2 regions of the Thalassotalea sediminis genome follow, and region 2 is predicted to be linked to the other one. Evidence: riboswitches for the same ligand, from Rfam matches in the RefSeq annotation. Region 2 holds a riboswitch; the other holds the start of a gene.

Region 1 (10,759 bases), 1.1 Mb from region 2:
ATGGCATAAGAACGGTGCGCAACCAAGCTTTAGAAAAGCTGTTCACTAGCATTCTCGCTATTATGATATTCGGTATTTTAGCATTTTTCTTTTTTGCCAGTCGGATCACAAATAGAATTAGATCGTTAAGAAACCAGGCAGAACAAGCGATAGATGAGCATGGACGTATTAAGCAGCTTGTACCTGCAGCGACCACTAATGATGAAATAGGTGATTTGTCTCGTAGTTTTTCAACTGCAGTTAGCCGTTTAAATCAGTATAACCAATACTTAGAGAATATGTCTTCACGATTGTCACACGAACTTAGAACACCAATTGCTGTTGTAAGAACGTCGTTAGAAAATCTATCACTACAACCATTACCTGAATCAACAACAAAAACGGTTGAGCGCGCTCAAGGGGGGTTAACACGCCTCAATTTAATTTTAACCAATATGAGTGAAGCAACTAACTTAACGCAAATGCTCAAGAATACTGAAACTGTACCTTTTGATATTATTAAAGTTTTAGATGGTTGCTTAATGGGCTATCAACAAATTTATACTGATCATCATATTAATTTTCACAATACAATAGACGCAGTAGTCATTAATGGTTCTCCTGAACATTTTGCACAGCTGCTTGATAAAGTATTTTCAAATGCCGTTGAATTTAGTTGTGATCAACAAATCACTGTCAGTACAGCGATAAAGCAACAAAAGTTTTGCCTTTATATCAGCAACAATGGCGAACACCTACCGCAAGTAATGGCAGAACGGTTATTTGATTCAATGGTCTCTATTCGTGATAACAGGCATGATTTAGAGCGGGACAAACGCCCTCACTTAGGTCTAGGTCTTTATATCGCTAGACTGATCTGTGAATTTCATCATGGTAGCATCATTGCGAGTGATCATCACAGCCCTGGTGGTGTTACGGTTACGATAGAACTTCCCATAGTAGATTAGTAACTAATAAACACAGCGCAATGATACGAAGCTAACATGACTTTATTGGGTTTACTCGATACCAATATATTTATGTACTTGAATTGATAAGCGCCAATTATTCTCAATACAGGTGTTTATTGCTAATTCAGTTGCACGCTGCTTTTGGCTGATTGGTTGCAAATAAATGGGTTTATCAACAATGTTATGTTGTGAAAGTAACGCCTTTAAATCCATGACATGCGCATCTGTTGCCACTGGGTGTTTAATTTCATTGGCGCGATCTAATGCACTTTTTAATACCGGGTATCCACCCTTCATATTAATTTTTGGTGAAACCGTTACCCAGCAACTTTCCGTGGTTTTAATTTCAAAGGTTCCAGAGGTTTCAATTTGTGTAGAATAACCTTTTGATTCTAAAAGCTTACAAAGTGGTGTTAAATCAACCATACATGGTTCACCACCAGTAATAACAACATGACGCGCATTAAAACCTTGTTGTGAGAATATCTCTAAAATATCTTGTTCAGACAGGTTCGCCCAAGCTTTTGACTCTTCCTGCTTATTTACCATTTCGTTTGGCGTAACTTGATCGACAACCTCAATATCCCAGGTATGTTTTGTATCGCACCAAGCACATCCAACAGGACACCCTTGGATTCTTAAAAAAATTGAAGGTTGCCCGGTAAAACTACCTTCACCTTGGATAGTTTCAAATAATTCATTGATTTTATATGTAACGCTCATGTTGCTTTGCAGATTGCCTATTTAATGGTTAAACGAATTCAAGTAAAATGCGCAGGATTTCTATTATACCCTAGTGAGAACAAATATGAGTAATAAAGTCGTAGTAATTTATTCAGGCGGGATGGATTCATTTACTGTATTAAATAAAGCCGTGCAAGACGGTAAAGAAGTTTACGCGCTGTCTTTTAACTATGGTCAACGTCATATTAAAGAGCTAGATTGCGCAGCAAATGTTTGTTCTTCTCTGGGCATTGCTCACAAAATTATCGACATCTCAGCAATCAACCAATTGCTAGCAGGTTCATCATTGACAGACGATATTGACATTCCTGAAGGTCACTATGAAGAGTCTTCGATGAAATCAACAGTAGTGCCTAATCGTAATATGATTTTACTCTCTTTAGCTGTTGGATATGCTGTATCTGTCGGCGCAAGCCAAGTATATTATGGTGCTCACTCTGGTGATCATGCTATTTACCCAGATTGCCGCCCCGAATTTGTACAAAAAATGAATGACGTCTGCCAAATTGCAAATTATGAAGCAGTAGAAATATACAGCCCTTATTTGACTGTCAGTAAAACGGCTATTCTTACCGATGGATTAGCCATGGGACTCGATTACAGCCAAACATGGACTTGTTATAACGGTAGAGAAAAAGCCTGTGGAAAATGTGGGGCTTGCCAAGAACGACTTGAAGCCTTCAGTGAAAATAAAGCCGTCGACCCTTTAGCCTATGAGATTAGCTAAGTATCCTATCTACTTAGCTACAGCGCCGACTAAACCGTCGGCGCTGTATAAATTAAGCCACGTTAAAAAGACTCGTATGTAATTGTTCTACGGCTAAATTAGCTTGTTGCTCATCAACTAAAAAGCATAGATTATGTTCACTCGCACCTTGACAAATCATACGCACGTTTACACCCGATAAAGCGTCAAAAATATCAGTACCTACACCATTTGTTTTATGGATATTGTTACCAACAACGGCAACTAACGATAAGCCATGTTCAACCGTTACTTCACACAACTGTTCTAACTCTTCAACAACGGTAGAGTTTAATAGCGCTTGCGTAGACCCCGTTGGATTATCAAAAGTCATTGCCACACTAATTTCACTTGTCGTGATTAAATCGACACTCAATTCATGTTTTGCTAGTACCGTAAAAACCTTGGCTAGAAAACCACTTGCATGCAGCATTGCTGGGCTTTTAACCGTAACCAGTGTTTGCTCTCGTCGTAATGCGATAGAACGATAAGTCGGCTTGGATGCCACTGACTGCTGAATACGAGTTCCTCCCTTTTCAGGCTCTTTACTGGAGCCAACAAACACTGGAATATTTTTACGCATAGCAGGTATTAACGTGGCTGGATGCAATATTTTTGCACCAAATGTCGCCATTTCTGCTGCTTCACCAAAGCTAATTTCTTTAATAGAACGTGCTTGATCGGTAATACGAGGATCGGTGGTAAAAATACCGACAACATCAGTCCAAATAGCGAGATTATCTGCATTCAATGCTTCCGCAAGAAGTGCAGCACTATAATCAGATCCACCTCGACCCAATGTAGTAGTATATTCAGCATCATTTTGGCCGATAAAGCCCTGTGTTACTAGAACGTTAGTACTCAATTGTGGCGCTAAGATTGTTGTTGCGTTTTGTTGTAACTTTTCAATGTTAACGACTGCCTGTCCATACAAGTCATTGGTTTTCATGACTTGTCGTACATCAAAATACTGGCCAGGTACACCAATAGAACGCAATACCATTGCAAAGATACGCGAACTCATTTGCTCACCAAATGACAATATGGCATCAGAAATACGAGCACTATGGTTTAAAGCGTTAGCGCTTGCATAAGCAGCTAACTCATCAAGTAACACTGAAATTTCTCGATCAATAATCGTTTGTTCAGTAAGGTATTGTGTGATGTTAAACTGAATGTTAGCAATACTTTCAATAATTTCTCGCTGCTCACTTTCAGGTACATTCGCTTGTGATAAACGTACTAAATAATTCGTAACACCAGCACTTGCTGACACTACAACGAGCTTATTGTCAGGATTATTTTTAATAATCTGAGCACAACGTAACATTGCTGCATAATCAGCGACACTTGTACCGCCAAACTTAGCTACCGTTAATGACGTCATATTGACACCTCAACGCATTGAAAAGTATTAGTATAAATTGTTAAAAGTAACATGTTAAAAGGTCTCCCCATTGGCCAAATTCTTGGCAATTAATACATTAGGAAGAGCATGACTGAGAAGAACAAGTGTGAAGATACAGCTTTTCTATCAGCCAGAAGCCCTCCACCCCATCTGTTTTGCAACAGAGGTGACAGCCCTAAGGATTCAACCTTAGTAACCGAACATTATTTTTCCACTAAAAATAAGTCCTCGGCGATAGTCCCCCTCATTAACTCTCATTGGAATGTGGTTCCTAGAGTTAACTACCTGGCTATCGCACCTCTTCTGGATCATCAAAATTGAGCAAATATTCTAATTTTGAGATAGCGCTATTAAACGTTATATGAAATTAAATTACAAGCCTCTTTTAATAAAAATACTCTTTACTGATCTGCCATACAAAATGTCTCGTTAACTTGATATGCTATAAGCGTTTTCTGTATCAATTTTATTGGGTTATATAGGCTTTTATCTATGGATTTGTTTTTTCTTAAAAAGTTAGTCGGTTTTTTACTTATGCCAATGAGTATCAGTATATTACTATTAGTTACTGCTGCGATATTATGGAGCTCATCACGTAAATGGAGTTATAGAGCTGCAATATCAGCATTACTACTTTTAGTCGTGTTATCGACCCCTTGGGTGAGCGATCGATTAATGGCTCCGATAGAAGAAAGCTACCCCGCCTTCGAAAAGCACCATACGCCTATTGATTATATTGTGATACTCGGCTGTGGTCACACAACCGATGCTAAGCTACCTCCTACATCGCAATTAAAACCATGTTCATTACAACGAATGGTAGAAGGTTTTCGCATTTCGAAGCTACACCCTGAAGCACAATTTATAACCTCTGGGGCAGCGTTAGGAGATCCAACACCAAATGCAGTTATGGTAAAACGTGCATTGATGAGTTTTGGTGTACCAAGTAAAAAAATATATGTTGAAAGTTTTCCAAAAGATACAAAAGAAGAATCAGAATTAATAGCACCGAGGGTTAAAGGCAAGCAAGTTGTGTTAGTCACAAACGCTGACCATATGCCGCGCAGTGTAACCTACTTTAAATTACAAGGCGTTGAAGTAATCCCGGCGCCAGCAAGTCCTTGGGTAAAAGGTCTCGAACAAGAAAAGAACTGGTCTTATTATGTGCCTAAAGTTGAAAGCCTAAAACAAACATCACATGCCTGGTATGAAACTATGGGCAGAATTGTTCAGTTTATTTCGAGTTAACAGTAAATTAGTCAAGGGCGCAAAATTAGCGCCCCTTTTTTATTAAGCGGGGTTATCAATATCAATAAACGTTGCATCAAGTGAAAGATCTGATACTACTTTTTTAGCAAGTGCTTTAGCTCCATACCTCTCTGTTGCATGATGACCGGCTGCAAAGTAATGGATATTCATTTCTTTGGCCACATGAGTTGTTTGTTCCGATATCTCGCCACTAATAAAAGCATCTATTCCCTGTTCAGCAGCTAATTCAATGTAGTTTTGACCACCACCAGTGCACCACGCAACGGTTTTGATTTTTTTATTATTTTCTGGAGCAATATGTAAACAGGTTCTAGCAAGTTTTTCGCTAATCAAATGAGCAAATTGTTCGCCTGATTGCGCTATTTTTAATTGCCCTTGTAAAGATACACTTAAAGGATTGCCATCTTCTAAAGGTCCTGTTGTGTCAATACCTAATATTGACGCAAGTTGTGCGTTGTTTCCGATCTCTGGATGAATATCAAGTGGCAAATGATAGGCAAACAAATTAATATCATTCATCAATAGCGCCTTAATTCTTTGGTGTTTCATGCCACGAATAACGTAGGATTCATTTTTCCAAAAATAGCCATGGTGAACAACAATTGCATCTGCGTTTTCATCGATAGCGCGTTCAATTAGTGCTTGTGTCGCAGTAACGCCGGTAATAACTTTATTAATGCTATCTTTTCCTTGCACTTGTAATCCATTAGGACAAAAATCTTTAATTTGCTCCGGTTTTAATAATGTATTCAAATAGTGTTCAAATTCAACGGTTTTCATAGATGTTCTCAACTCTGTGTATTATTTTTCAATTGGCTTTGTTTTTGAATGCATGGAAGAAACATTAATGGGTGCTAGCTTTGGTTTTAGCTTCCATCGAGGTTTTATTGGTGTTAACGGCAACACACGTTTTTTGGCGACAATAACATAGATAGAGCCAAGCCCCGGTAGAAATCGTTGTGTAAATTGACACCAATGTCTTGCGACAAAGTTATGGCTGATATTAGACGCTAACATTGAATGCAAACAACGCTCATCACTCAGAATTTCGTATCCCATTAAATGTAGCCAGTCTTTAACCCGCATTGGTGAAAAAAAACGTTCATTCCACGGTGGTTGCTGCCGTCGATATGGCACAAAACTATTTAAGCCTGCCAAACTAAACGCATTATAGCCAGTAATAACGAGGTATCCGTTAGGAATTAATACTCTGTTTGCCTCTCGGATCACGTGGTGTGGGTCTAGTGTAAATTCCAAAACATGACTTAGTAAACATACATCGACACTATGCTCTAAAATAGGTAAATCATCAGTTTCAGCATATATGTCTGCGTGTTGTTTATGATCTGATATTGTCACTTGATGTTGTATAGCCGATGCGGTTGTATCTATGTTATGGCTAAGGGCTCCTATTTTTAATAAATGATAGCCAAAAAATTTAGGCCACCAAGGTGCTAGTACTGTATCAATGGCTTCAACAATGAGTTTCCCGTTTGGTAACTTTTCCCATGATGAGGGAGAATGTGGCTGTCTGAACGAAAGTGCAGGTTTCATAGATTATAAATGCCAATAAAACGTGAATAATGGATATTTACTCTCACACTATTATAGTGTTCTTCATAGTAAATAATAGATACAATTACCAGGTTAGAATGTTATCACTTAAGGTTTGTTATGTCACAGTCTCAACACCCCCTTGCCATACAAGTTAATGCAATAAAAGCATTTACTGACAATTATATATGGGCACTTCATATCGCTGGGTTTTCTAAATTAGTGTTAGTCGATCCTGGCGATGCCTCGGTCTGTATTGATTATATTGAACGAAACAATCTTGAATTAGACGCCATTCTTATTACTCACCACCACCCTGATCATGTTGGTGGCATTGACGAATTAATCGAATATTCAGCGCAGAAACATTGGAATGTCGACGTATTTGGACCAAAACATGACAAAATCCCCAGCATTACTCACTTTGTAAATAATGATGATACCATTGAAATCAACACACTATCTTTACGATTAAAGGTAATCGCACTACCCGGACATACACTGGAACATGTCGCTTATTTCAATAATACCATGTTATTTTGCGGAGATACGTTATTTTCAGCTGGTTGCGGCCGCTTATTTGAGGGCACACCTAAACAAATGCTCAACTCATTGAAGTATTTAGCCTCATTGCCAGAAAATACGCGCGTGTATTGCACTCATGAATATACCCTTGCTAATGTTAATTTTGCGCTAACAATTGAACCAAGCAATACTGAATTAGTTAATTACTACAATAAAGTGGTGAAAATGAGAGAACAAGATATGATCACTTTACCTTCTACGATTAAACAAGAATTAGCAATAAACCCTTTTCTTCGATGTCAACAGGATGAAATACGTCACAGTGCAGATGAGTATGCGCAAATTAAACATCAAGATGAATTGTCTGTCTTTACAACAATTCGTACTTTAAAAGACAAATTCTAAACAATAGCGGCAACGTTATTGAATAACACATTGAAATAAGTGACACTTAGCTTAACGAATTAGAAAAAAGGCTTTCATGAAGTATTTAAGTTTATCTATATCTGCACTAGTGATGCTAACGGGTTGCCAATCAATCAGTGGTAACAACAGTACACTAGCACAAAAAAATCAGCTCCCTGCGCACATTGCTAATAAGCTTGCCTCACCTGAAGACGTTAGTCATGCGCTCTTGGCAGACGAAACAGCAGACGTTATTCATCCAGTTGCTGATGTCAATATTCCATTAAACGATAGTGCCATCATTAATGATGGTATTTGGCAACGCATACGGAACCAACTTGTCTTTGACATACCACAAAACAAACGCGTTATTGTACAACGTAATTGGTACGCTAAACATCAGTCATATTTAGATCGCGTAGCAAAAAGAGCCGAACCATTTATGCACTTTATCGTTCAAGAGATAGAGGCATCAGGTATTCCTATGGATATCGCACTGTTACCTATTGTAGAAAGTGCCTTTGATCCATTTGCATACTCCCACGGCAGAGCATCTGGCATGTGGCAATTTGTACCTGGTACTGGTACGCGCTTTGGTATGAAACAAAATTGGTGGTACGACGGTCGACGTGATGTTGTTGCATCAACTAAAGGTGCTATTAAATATTTAAAATATTTACATAAATTCTTTGATGGTAACTGGATGCATGCATTAGCGGCATACAATTCAGGTGAAGGTCGTGTTCAACGAGCGATTAGAACCAATAAAAGAAAAAACAAGCCAACTGACTTTTGGTCACTTGATTTACCCAGAGAAACTCGTGCTTACGTACCAAAGTTACTTGCACTTGCTGATCTCGTAAAACGCCCTAAAGCGTTTAATGTTTCCTTTTATGCTATTGCAGATGAACCTGTAATATCAGCCATTGATATTGGTTCTCAGATTGATTTAGCAAAAGCTGCTGAACTTGCAAAATTATCCTTAAAAGAGTTACAGCATTTAAATCCAGGGTTTAATCGATGGGCAACTGATCCAAATGGTCCACATTATTTAGTATTACCAAACAATAAAGTCGACGCATTCAAATCAGGTTTAAGTAAACTTTCGACCAAAGAACGACTTGCTTGGCAACGATATAAAATTAAACGTGGCGATAGCCTTGGCATAATTGCGAAACGCTTCAATACAGATATTAGTGTTATTAAACAAATTAATAATATACGCGGCACGCAAATTCGTGAAGGTAAGCATTTATTAATACCTGTTGCAGCTAAGTCACTTGATAAATATATCTTATCAAGTGACCAACGTTTAGCGAAAAAACAAAATAAACCGAGAGGCTCAGAGAAAATTACCCATATCGTTAAAGCCGGTGATACGTTTTGGGACTTGAGCCGTGCTTACGGTGTTAACTATCGTAAACTTGCGAAGTGGAATGGCATGGCACCGCGCGACTCGCTCAGGATAGGTCAAAAACTGGTTATTTGGCGTAAAGCGAAAGTTGCTTACGCTAACTCTCCATCATCAAACCCAATCGTAAGAAATATTACCTATAGAGTACGTAAAGGTGATTCATTTGCGCGAATTGCAAATAAGTTTAACGTCACCATTAGAGAAATTGAGCGTTGGAATAACCTTAGCCGCAAAAAATATTTACAACCAGGCCAAAAAATAAAACTGTCGGTAGATGTTACTAAAGCGATTTAATTAAAAGCACCTTAGGGTGCTTTTAATTTATGAGTTCTTCTATTTCTTGAAGCGAATTAACGATGGCTGTGGGAGAATATAGACTTAGTTTTTCTCGTTCATGCACGCCATGTGTTACCCCGATGCTATCTACACCGGCTCTTTTGGCCATTTCCATATCAAGAATAGAATCACCAATCATAACTGCGTTCTCAGGTGCAATATTAAACTCTTCAAGTAACTGCTCGATCATGTCTGGATGCGGCTTAGAAGTACATTCGCAACCACATCTCGAACTGTCGAAATAATCACAGAGCGCAGCTTCTTGCCAAACACGATGAAGTCCTTCTCGAGCTTTTCCTGTTGCTACAGCGAGAAACTTGCCTCGATTTTTTAACCCTGATAGCAGTTGGTGAGCATAGTCATATATTGGTGCAGGAGTAGGATCAAGGTCAACATAGTGCTTTTTATAACCCCGTTTAAGTTGTTCTACATCATGGCTATCGGCATTAGGAAATAACGTTGTTAATGCTTCATCTAAACTTAGACCAATTATTCCTTTTATCGCGTCTTCATTTGGCAACGCAAGGTTTTCACTCATTGCCAATTGTTGAACCGAAGAAATAATACGCGCGATAGAATCCATTAATGTTCCATCCCAATCAAAAATTACCAGTTGGTATTGTTTCATGATGGTTTCTCTGCGGTTAATTTCGTCAGTAGTATTTCTAAAGATTTCTCTAGCGGCGCTTCTATTTTTACCCGTTTTTCTGTTAATGGGTGGGTAAATTCAATACTCGCAGCATGTAAAAAAAGACGTTTTAACCCTAATGACTTCATTTGTGCGTCAAATTCAGGGTGTCCATATTTATTATCACCTGCAATAGGATGACCTTTTGTTTGACAATGTACCCTTATCTGATGTGTTCTCCCTGTAACAGGAAACGCACGCACTAAGGTCGCATCTTTAAAGTATTGCAAAACTTTAAAACGGGTTTCTGACTCTTTGCCGTTAATGTTATCGACAACAACAATCCGCTCACCTGATTTCAAATCGTTCTTTTTGAGGCCTTCTGTTACCCGTGTTAATTTTGATGACCATCGACCTTTTACCAATGCATGATAAAATTTTTGAACTTTTTTATGACGAAGTTGCTCATGTAAGTTTCTTAACGCAGAACGCTTTTTAGCGACAACTAAGCACCCTGAAGTATCTCTATCAAGACGATGCACAAGTTCAAGCATCCGTGCATCAGGTCTTAATGCCCGTAATGCCTCGATCACGCCAAAATTTACCCCGCTGCCACCATGAACAGCCATACCTGAGGGCTTATTGATCACTAGTAACCTATCATCTTCAAACAAAATTTGCTTTTCTAGGTTTGCAACTACATTTAACTGAGTAGAAACGGGGGCAGACTTCTCTGAAACACGAATTGGTGCAATACGAAGTACATCTTCATCATTTAACT
Region 2 (10,759 bases):
AAATGCTAACCTTTTTATTGATGTAATTTCATCCGTTACGGCTTATATAGTCGCAGTAAAGGTTTTTTATTTATTCCACTTTACCGACAAAGCGATAACCTTCACCATGAATGGTGTTGATCAATTCAAGCTTTTTATCAAACAATTCAAAATGCTTTCGTAAACGGCGAATAGTAACATCTACCGTTCTATCATTTGAACGTAGATCACGCCCTGTCATTTCTTTTATTAATTGTTGACGCGTCACAATTTGACCAGCATTGGCTATTAGTAATCTTAGCGCGCGATATTCACCTCTAGGAATTGATATTTCTTCACCATTTGGCGCCGTCATTTTTCGTGAGTTGCCATCAAGCTTCCATTGGTTAAATTTGATAATAGCGTTGTCAGTATCACTTTTACCTTGCGTGATTCTGTTTAAGATATTACGCGCTCTAATCGTCAACTCTCTTGGGTTAAAAGGTTTGGTTAAGTAATCGTCTGCGCCGATTTCTAAACCTAAAATTTTATCAATGTCGCTATCACGCCCTGTAAGAAAGATTAAACCTAAATCACTGTTAGTGGTTAATTCTCGAGCTAAAAGTAAACCATTTTTACCCGGTAGATTTATGTCCATGATTACTAAATTAACGACATTATTTTTTAATTGCTGCTCCATTGCTTCACCGTTTACGGCTTCTGAAACAATGTAACCTTCTGCTTCGAATAAGTTTCGTAAATTAAAGCGAGTGACTTCTTCGTCTTCTACAATAAGTATATGAGGTTTTTGCATGCGTTTTTTCCAAATAAATACAGTATTTATTAATACTAATTATTGTTGTTGTTCGATGTATAACAAGAGTGGTTAAATACTTGCTTTACATCTTAATAACAATTTTATATACCCTAATATAAAATAACAAATAATCCAATGGCTAATATCTCGCCAGTGTAAAGCTTTTGTTAATCTACCAACTGTTTTATAACAGCTGTTCACTAATAGGAAATTTAATCTCAAACGTTGCGCCTTGTTTAGGCTTACTGTCTAGTTTGATACTGCCTCCTAATGCTTGTGTTACTAGGTTATACACCAAATGTAGTCCTAAACCACTACCGCCTTCACCACGTTTTGTTGTCGTAAATGGTTCAAATACCCTGTCTTTAATTTCACTAGCGATACCTAATCCATCATCGCTGTAGACGATATGTAGCGTTTCGCTTTGCTTTGAAATTACAACATTAATGTTGCCATGATCCAGACCATCGAAACCATGTGTAATGGAATTTAAAATGAGGTTTATCAATACTTGATTAATAGGCCCTGGTTTACTAACAACAATGAGGTCTTCAGGACAGTCGAATGAAATCTGATATGGCGTGTTTTTAATCTGGGGCGCTAGTGTAAACAAAATTTCATTAAGTAATTCGCTGAAATTAAATTGCCTAAATTCTTCACTAGATTGATCTACAGCTACCTTTTTAAAACTTGAAATTAATTCTGCTGCTCGCTTTAAATTGCGGTAAATAATACCGACATTTTCTTCTCCCTCACTGAGGAATTTTTTCAATTGACTTGATTTAAGCGATCTATTTTCAAACGCAGTTTTAATATCTCGTAAACGATCAGATAGTAGTGTCGACGCTGTAACACCTAGCCCTATTGGTGTATTTACTTCGTGCGCAACACCAGCAACCATATCGCCAAGTGAAGCCATTTTTTCACTTTCAACAAGTTGGTCTTGAAACTGATGCAGTTTTTCTAAAGTTGATAATAATTCTTGATTAGACTCTTTTAAGGCGTCAGTGCGTTTTGCAACTTTATCTTCTAATTCGATATTAAGTTCAAGGCTTTGTTTTTCAGCAAGACCTAACTGCGTGACATGGCGTTCGGTTCGATTTAAGAAGTTATTAATGTTAGCAGCAACCGCATCGGCTTCCTTGTAGGGTAATCTTGAAATTCTTAAGCTGTAATCTTTGGTTTGAGAGATCTTTAATAATTCCGAACTTAGTGTTCGTAAAGGGTTAACAATTAAGTTCTCTAATCGTAAACTAACGAAAAATACGCAGCAGATTAATAACAAGAATAGAAGAATAAAAATAATTAATAGATGCGTTTCAAAGGATAGACCCTGTTGCGTATCTAATTCGACATATACATACCCAAGGTCTTGATCTTGTGAGACTACAGGCGTTACAAACTTTACAATATCTCCCTCTTTTTTTGGGGTCAGGTATAAATTTTTTTCCTGCGTGGTAATTTTATCCCCCATCGAACGCGCACTTTTTAAGTAATTGTAGCCAGCGAAATATTTAAAGTTTTTAGATGTGTCTTCTATTGCATAAACATCAATTTTTTGAATCGCATCATTACTTGCGAAAACCTGTAGCTTATCTTCTAAAGCAAACTTATCGCCGTTGCGTAAATCATCTGATGCCAGTTGAACGACATAATTGGCCCATTGCATGGTGTTTGTTTCTAATTGCCGTTCAGATTCATTAAGAAATGTTTTTGTCATGTACGCACATGCAATTAAGACAAAAAGAGAGATAAAGCCGACAACACTGATCAGAATTGCGCTACGTATCGATTTTATTTCTTTTTGAGATGGCATCTAAATATTATAATTTGTATCACGTATAGAATGATAATTGTTGAATTTAGGTTAAATTGCAACTCAATTGTGTAAATTTCAACTACTTAACCTACTTTTGCCGCGGGCAGAATATACCGTAAATCCCTGCTGAATACCTAGTACTGATACATTCATGAAACATTTTTCCATAATTGGTTGGTATTTTAGAAAGCTGTTGGCCACTACTGTTAATGAGCCTTCTGGCTTTATATGGCGATTAATTCCCGCCAAAAAGGTCTCGGTCGCCGCGTAATGTGTTTTAGTACCTTGATGGAAAGGCGGGTTTGTGACGACGTGATCGTATTGCGATGAAATAGCAGATAGACTATCCGTGGCAATCAGTTTTCCCGTTAATCCGTTAAGACTTAGTGTTTTTTCAGCTGAAGCGAGTGCTAATGCACTTACATCTGCAAGGGTTAATGCGATATTCGGGTTGCTTTTGCCGAGATAGGTGGCGATAACACCGGCGCCTGTGCCAAAATCTAATACTTGGCCTGAGAGGTTACTGGGTAAATAATTAAATAGCACTTTAGTACCTTTATCGAGACCATTTTGGCTAAATACGCCGGGTAACGCTGCAATAGTACACGATTGATTATTAATGGTAATGTGGTACGTTTTATACCAGTCTTCTAAGGTGAATTTGGGCAACGTGGTAATCGCCATTTCGAATAAAAGACAATGTCTAGCAGCATCAATTTTTTCCACAAATTGGTGGTAAGATTGTGTCAGTTTATGTAGCGATTTAATCCCACTTTTGTTTTCTCCAACCACTAAAATTCGCGCATCTTCCGTTAAACTTTCACTTAGCATTGCTAAGATAAAGTTTAATTCAGCTTTACTTTTAGGAAATGTCATTATCACGAGGTCATGTAAATGTTCGCTTTTATAGCAACTTGAAAAAACAGCGTTCGCGTATGAAAAAGACTGGTGAAATAAGTGTGCGTCGTACTGCGTGTCAAAAAATGTGATATCACTATTTTGAGATAATTGTTTTAAATGATCAGCAAAATTATCTTGTGGCATATTGACTAATAGTGTTGATGAAGCATGCAGCAAATCATCATTGCGGGTTAATACTTGGCTAAGGTTTGTTAACAACATGGGGTGCTCTTGCAAATGGTATTAAACGCTGACAGAAATTTACGCTAATTTGTGTCATAATTGGCGTGTATATTACCTTATTCTTCTGGCAGTACCAAGGCTTGGCCCGATACGGCAGTAGGCTAAATAACACGAGGAGTGCGTTATTAATAAATGGCTGATGCAAATTAAGGCCTGGTGGTTTAGAAGTGAACTTCTAGAACTCATGCTTAAATTTAAATACATAACGCTTCCTAAATTGCTGGGAAAACAGTTATGTGTAGAAGTCTATGTAGCACTACGAGATCCGCAAAGCTATATGTTGGTGCAAGCATTATTAAAGTTAGAACAAGGTTATCATATTAACTTTAAGCTATATCTCGTTTATGAATCGTTACCTGGACTCAAAATTTACCCGCAAATGGCTCAGCGTTGGGTATTGAATGATGCCGATGTAATTGCTAAACGATATGGTTTAACGCCAATTAAGGCGGTACCACTTGAGTCTCAATTATTGACAGGGCAGCAGTTATGGCAGTTTTCTGTTAGAAGTGTTGCTGATGCCGTTGAGCTTTTTGATAAGGTGTGGCAAGAAAAATTTGATTATATTTGTCAAACATCAACGCCCGCTATAAATTTTCAAGTAAAAAATCAGCAACGTTTAGTTAGTAAAGGTCATTATTTATCAGCAACAACCTATTTTGCTGGCGAATGGTTTGTTGGTGTTGATCGATTGGTGTATTTGGAGCGTCGCTTACGCAATTTAGGGTTGAATAAAGATGATAAGCAATATTTTCAACATGACAACTTAACCGAGTTAAGTACTGATGCGCCTAGCCAAAACCAAAACATTGGTGGTGAATTAGAAGTATTTCTATCGTTGCGCAGCCCATATTCTTATCTCGGATTTGTTAAAGCGTGCCGCCTAGCCAAAAAGTATCAATTAACATTATGTATAAAGCCCATCATGCCTTTAATGATGCGGGGATTAAAAATGCCAGAAAGTAAGCAGAAATATATGTATAGAGATGCTTACCGTGAGGCAAAAACAGCGAATATTCGCTTTTCAAGTTATGCAGAACCTTTTGAGCAAGGGGTGATAAATAGCTATCAAATATTTGCTTATGCATTAAAACAAGGCAAATCAGTTGATTATGTTGAGGCCATTTTTCATGCAATTTTTGTTGAAAATATTAATGTGAGCGATGAGAGGGCCATAAAGTCTATCTGTGACCGCTTGGATATCAATTACGAGCAAGCGTTATGCTATCAAAAAGAGTTTGATTGGCAGGTATGGACCGAGAAGAACTTTAATGAACTCGCATCAATAGGCTTATGGGGAGCTCCTTGTTTTAGATTCAACGAAACGTACTGTTGGGGCCAAGATAGATTGTTTCTAATTGAAGAAGCCATCAAACAGGCATCAAATTATCCTGACGATAACCTGTTGAACGTATCTATGTAAGCTAGTCGGTATTGCTAAGCACATCTCAGTAATGGCAATGTTGATAAGCGCAGTGAGAGTGCTTTATTCACACTATATTCTTCCCATAATTATTTATCCAAGCTTGCGGCATTTTAGAATAAATGTTCTAATATGTTGTCCCTTTTTATCGTAGGTGGGTATTATCGGCCTACGCAAATAGGGCCAGAAGAGGAGCGTTTACTAGGTAGTTAATGGGAAGAGATCAAACTCTTATGAACATTAACGAGGGAGTATAACGCCGAGGTAAATATATTTTTGATGATGTATTTGTCGGTTGCTCAGGCTGAATCCTGACAACTGTCACCGCAAGGTGGAGAGCTTCTGGCCTTTGTCAGCTTTAGCTACTCCTCCTAGTTAGCTACTCGTCTGCAAAGCCTTTAGCTTTCCATTTAATTTACACGTTATCACGTGACCTTTTTGTTTGGTTACGCGTTTGAACAGTTAGTTTTTTGGAGATTTTTCGAAGTGAGTTGGCAACAAACCTTAGCAGAATTAGAAGCAGGCACCATAAGAGCAGCCAATAAAGATGAGCATGGCACTTGGCACGCTAATGTTGCAGCGAAAGAGGCGATTTTAGCGGCGTTTAAAGCCGGAGAAAATATAACATTTACCGGTCCATACCAAGGGTTTGTAGACAAACATAATTTACCTGCCAGAGAAATGACTGTTGCTGATGGTGTGCGCTTAGTCCCTGGAGGTTCATCTATCCGTCGCGGTGCTCATGTTGCTTCAGGTGTTATTGTTATGCCTCCCGCATATATCAATGTTGGCGCTTTCGTGGACACAGGAACTATGGTTGATAGTCATGCGTTGATTGGTTCGTGCGCACAGATTGGCAAAAATGTTCATGTATCTGCTGCCGTTCAAATCGGTGGTGTGTTAGAGCCCATTGGTGCTAGCCCCGTTATTGTTGAAGATGATGCTTTTCTTGGTGCAGGTGTTGTAGTGGTTGAAGGAATCGTTATCCGAAAAGGCGCTGTACTTGCACCAGGTGTTAACCTTTCTGCATCTGTGCCCGTTTATGATTGCGTTAACCAAGTACAATTAGCGAAAGGTGCAGATATACCTGAACGCGCTGTTGTCGTACCCGGCACTCGACCGATGTCAGGTTCGTGGGCTAGTGAAAATGGCTTAAACATGGCGTGTGCGCTTATCGTTAAATATCGTGATGAACAAAGTGACGCGTCACTAACACTCGAATCAATACTTCGCTAGCGGGAGGGGATATGCAGCAGTCATCTGATTCTGAACGTCCAGTATCTTGGCATCAACAATTTCAGCAAAGCAAGGCACTTGAACAAGCGCTGTTGAACCACGTTAGTGATAATATTGATGAACTTGCTTACTTTGTTTATGACTTAAACGCCTTAAAAAGCCATTTACATTTTTTACAAAATCAAGATGTTGTAAAGCTGTGGTATGCCGTTAAAGCAAATCCGCTTTCGCGTATTATTCAAACAGTCGACCAAGCCAGCATTCAATTTGATGTTGCCAGTAGTGGTGAGCTTCAACAAGTATTAAACCAAGGTGTTGATGCAAAGAGAATTTTAAACACTGGGCCTGCTAAGTCACGCGCGCAACTTGCAGAGTTTTTGGCGAAAGGAGTGAACACTTTTGTTGCCGAAAGCCCTAACCAACTTAAATGGTTAAATGAATTAGCAACAGAGTTTTCAGTAAAGCCTGAAGTATTGTTACGTGTACAATTACAATGGCCAGATGGCGAAAAGAATCCTCTAGGTGGTAATCAAGTAACGCCTTTTGGTATGTCTGTTGAGGCATGGCAAAAATATCATGTTTCTCAATTTCCGCAGTTAAATATTTGTGGCTTACATATTTTTCAGTGGGGAAATATGTTGTCTAACAAAAAAATGTACGATCTGTGGCAACAAATGGTTGAGCCTCTCGTGACATTATCGCAATCCATAGGCATGACACTTAAAGTCTTAGACCTAGGTGGTGGCCTAGGAATAGATTACCACGAACAAGGTGAACAGCTAGATTGGCAAGACATTATTGCTGATTTGGCGAAAGTAAAAAAACAAGCCAATGTCGAAGAGTTATGGCTAGAGTTAGGGCGATATGCGGTAGCAAATTGTGGTTATTATGTCACCTCTGTTGTTGATAAAAAGGTTAATTTTGATCAACAGCAATTAGTCTTATCGGCGGGCATTAACCATTTATTGCGCCCAGGTATTACCGAGCAACCTTTCCCTGTAAGGTTGCTTCGACCCTCTATGGAAGTCAATGCCAATTTTGATTTGCATGGTCCCCTTTGTACTAGTTTAGATAAGCTAGGCTGCCTGCCATTACCAATAGATGTAGATGTTGATGATCGATTACTTTTCGGTTACGTCGGTGCTTATGGGTTTACCGAAAGCATGCCTTTTTTCCTATGCCATCAAACTGCAGCGGAGTATGTATTTAGTGGGCATGAATTAATACTTGTTCGTGAAGCAAAACCAGCGCAATGGTATTTGGCATAACAATATGAAAGAGAAGAAAATGACAAATTTTACAAAAGGCGTAATGTACGTTGGGGAAATGGCAAGTGGCGCTGCACTGACTGTACCCGTTTATAAACTTAAAGGCGATTCTGCTGCACCTAGTGTATATATTCAAGCAAATATGCACGGAGCAGAGGTACAGGGTAATGCGGTAATATTTCAATTACTGGAGTTATTGAGAAAAACACAGGTAAAGGGCGATATTACCTTAGTGCCTTATGCTAACCCTGTAGGGTGCAATCACAAAAATGGTGAATATACACTCGGTCGATTTGACCCGATAACGGGCGTCAATTGGAATAGAATGTATCACTTTGCACCGGAAATTATTAAACCCTTTGTACGTGAAAGTATTGGCAAAGACGATAAAACAATTGAGGCCAACTTTAAAGCATTAATGATTCAAAGTATTGAGCAGAAACTAAATCATAATATTTTTGGTTTAACCACAGGCCAGCGTATTGCATATCAGTTGCAGCGGTTAGCTCATCAAGCAGACTTAGTGTTAGATTTGCATACAGGACCCATATCAAGCAAACATTTGTATTGCCCTGAATATGCAAAAGAAAGTGCTAAACATTTCGATATTCCGCATACATTATTGATTCCTAATCAGTTCGATGGTGCCCTTGATGAAGCAACATTTTGCCCATGGTGGCACTTACAAGAAGCATTTGCAGATCTTGGTATTAACTTTTCTATCAGTTCCAAAGCCCTCAATAAAGAAAGCTTTACTGTTGAGCTTGGCTCACAAGAGCAAATTGATCTTGATGTTGCTTTAGAAGATGCTCAAAGTATTTTGAGTTATTTACAATATAAAGGGGTGATTGAGGCACCAGAGTATCAAGCACAAGAGATGACCCGATATGCTTGTTATTTGAAAGACTATAAAGCGTATTATTCACCTATGGGAGGTATGGTGGATTACTTAGCTGAATTTGGTCAACCATTACCTGCTGGGGAACCTTTAGCGAGGATCTTGCGAATGGATAATTATGGCGATGGTGCTCCTTTACACTATTTATCACTTGATCAAACAGTTCTCCCTATTTTGCATTTTGCTTCTGCAAGTGTAAATCAAGGTACTGAACTTTATAAAGTTTTTACTAACTACTTTACGTTATAATGAAAGAGGTATCGCGGCTTCCGAGATACCTCTCTAAATAACACATACCCTTTTAAATCTTGCGAAGAAAGTTGACGCTTTGGTAAATAAGGTGCACATTTAATGTGCAACTTAAAAGGGAAATGTTATGAATAAAAATAAAATCACGCTCATTTCTGGGGTGATGGCTATGTTGCTTTCTGCATGTGGTCAACCTCAAAAAAGCCAAGATACAGCGCAACAAGAAGCGACAGAAAAGCTTACGGAACAAATTGTTGAACAGGCAAAAGACGTTGCAACCATTGCCAATTTCAACGTGCCAATTGATTACTACAGCCTAGACAATGGCCTAAAAGTAGTATTGTCGCCAGATAAAACTGCGCCGACAGTAACGGTAGCGGTTTATTATAATATTGGTTTTCGCAATGAACCCAAAGATAGAACGGGGTTTGCACATTTATTCGAGCATATGATGTTTCAAGGCTCTGAAAACCTAGGCAAAATGGAGTTCATCAAGCTTGTAAATGCCAATGGTGGCGTGCTAAATGGCTCGACGCGATTTGACTTCACTAATTACTTTGAAATTGTACCTGCACATAAATTAGAAACTTTTTTATGGGCAGAGGCTGACCGTATGAAAGGACTAGCGATTACCCAAGAAAACCTCACTAATCAACAAGGTGTGGTAAAGAATGAAGTTAAAGTAAATGTGTTAAATCAGCCATATGGTGGTTTTCCGTGGTTAGATATGCCGCAATATGCCTTTAGTAATTGGTATAACTCTCATAACTTTTATGGTGATTTAGAAGATCTAGACGCTGCTAGTTTAGACGATGTTGCTAACTTTTTTGATATGTACTACGCACCGAACAACGCTGTACTTGTTGTTGTGGGCGACTTGGATATAAATGAAACTAAAGCTTGGGTTACGGAATATTTTGCAGATATTCCCGCAAGTAAATTAGCGCCGCAACCTGATTTAACAGAGCTTAGACAAGAAAAGGAATTAGTCTTCAATAAGTTTGATAAACTTGCGCCTAAACCTGCTTATGCATTTGCCTATAAAATGCCTGAACGGGATACACCAGAGTATTACGCAATGGGGATTATCGACCAAATACTCGTGCAAGGTGAAGATAGCTTGCTCTATCAAGAACTCGTCAAAAACAAACAAATTACCGGTAGTGTGAGTGGCGGTATTAATTATCTGCTTGGTAATATGTTTAATTATAACGGCCCAATGTTGTGGATGAGTTCGTTTACACATGATGAAACGGTGACTAATAAAGAAATTTCCGATGCGATTGATAGTGTTGTTACACGACTTATTGAACAACCTTTAACACAAGAAGAATTAACACGGGCAACGGTTAAAATTCGTTCGAGTTTATTCGACTCACTTGATGGTTTTTATGGCTTTGGTAAAGCAGATTTACTTGCGAGTTTCGCTTTGTTTGACGATAACCCGGCCAAAATAAACCAGTTAGAACAAAAGTTTAAACAAGTAACGCCCGCACTTATTAGCAAAACGGCACAGGAATACTTACGAGCCACCAACCGTACGGTATTGACCGTTACCCCTGGTGAAGCCCCTGCTACAAAAGCTGTTCAAGGAGAATAACATGCACTCGATGAAAAAATCTTTAAGTTTATTTATTGCCACAGTAGTGTTGGTGTCGAGTGTGAGTACGAGTGGCTTTGCCAAAGAACAGCCACCGACAGGAGCTACCCCAAAAGCATTTCAAGTGCCTGCTACAGAATCTTTTTCGTTAGAAAATGGTTTAAAGGTAACGTTTATTCCTTACGGAAAAACACCCAAAACAACGATTAGACTAATATCTACCACGGGTAATATTGACGATGGAGAACTTCCTTGGTTAGCCGATATTAGTTATCAAATGCTACGCCAAGGAACGAAAACAGAGTCAGCAAAAGCAATTGCTGAACGAGTGGCGAGTATGGGGGGACA

The links. Region 2 has a riboswitch for lysine ahead of QUE09_RS14675 (2,3,4,5-tetrahydropyridine-2,6-dicarboxylate N-succinyltransferase). Riboswitches for the same ligand answer to the same signal wherever they lie in the genome.
Region 1: linked by a shared signal. The riboswitch ahead of lysC (lysine-sensitive aspartokinase 3) and the one ahead of QUE09_RS14675 (2,3,4,5-tetrahydropyridine-2,6-dicarboxylate N-succinyltransferase) in region 2 are both predicted to bind lysine.

The regions. Positions count from the first base shown of each region.
Region 1 is NZ_AP027361.1:2,065,085-2,075,843, forward strand. It holds gene pdsS (proteobacterial dedicated sortase system histidine kinase) at 1-947, shown strand, start outside; gene queE (7-carboxy-7-deazaguanine synthase QueE) at 999-1,673, opposite strand; partial or broken gene queC (7-cyano-7-deazaguanine synthase QueC) at 1,741-2,421, shown strand; gene lysC (lysine-sensitive aspartokinase 3) at 2,474-3,826, opposite strand; lysine riboswitch at 3,974-4,158, opposite strand; gene QUE09_RS09510 (ElyC/SanA/YdcF family protein) at 4,340-5,095, shown strand; gene QUE09_RS09515 (Nif3-like dinuclear metal center hexameric protein) at 5,138-5,896, opposite strand; gene QUE09_RS09520 (class I SAM-dependent methyltransferase) at 5,918-6,670, opposite strand; gene gloB (hydroxyacylglutathione hydrolase) at 6,791-7,600, shown strand; gene QUE09_RS09530 (LysM peptidoglycan-binding domain-containing protein) at 7,677-9,308, shown strand; gene QUE09_RS09535 (HAD family hydrolase) at 9,331-9,978, opposite strand; gene rluC (23S rRNA pseudouridine(955/2504/2580) synthase RluC) at 9,975-10,759, opposite strand, start outside.
Region 2 is NZ_AP027361.1:3,202,434-3,213,192, reverse strand. It holds gene arcA (two-component system response regulator ArcA) at 71-772, opposite strand; gene QUE09_RS14690 (sensor histidine kinase) at 960-2,591, opposite strand; gene QUE09_RS14685 (methyltransferase) at 2,670-3,716, opposite strand; gene QUE09_RS14680 (DsbA family protein) at 3,922-5,160, shown strand; lysine riboswitch at 5,340-5,510, shown strand; gene QUE09_RS14675 (2,3,4,5-tetrahydropyridine-2,6-dicarboxylate N-succinyltransferase) at 5,647-6,396, shown strand; gene QUE09_RS14670 (PLP-dependent decarboxylase) at 6,408-7,664, shown strand; gene QUE09_RS14665 (succinylglutamate desuccinylase/aspartoacylase family protein) at 7,684-8,811, shown strand; gene QUE09_RS14660 (M16 family metallopeptidase) at 8,939-10,411, shown strand; gene QUE09_RS14655 (M16 family metallopeptidase) at 10,413-10,759, shown strand, end outside.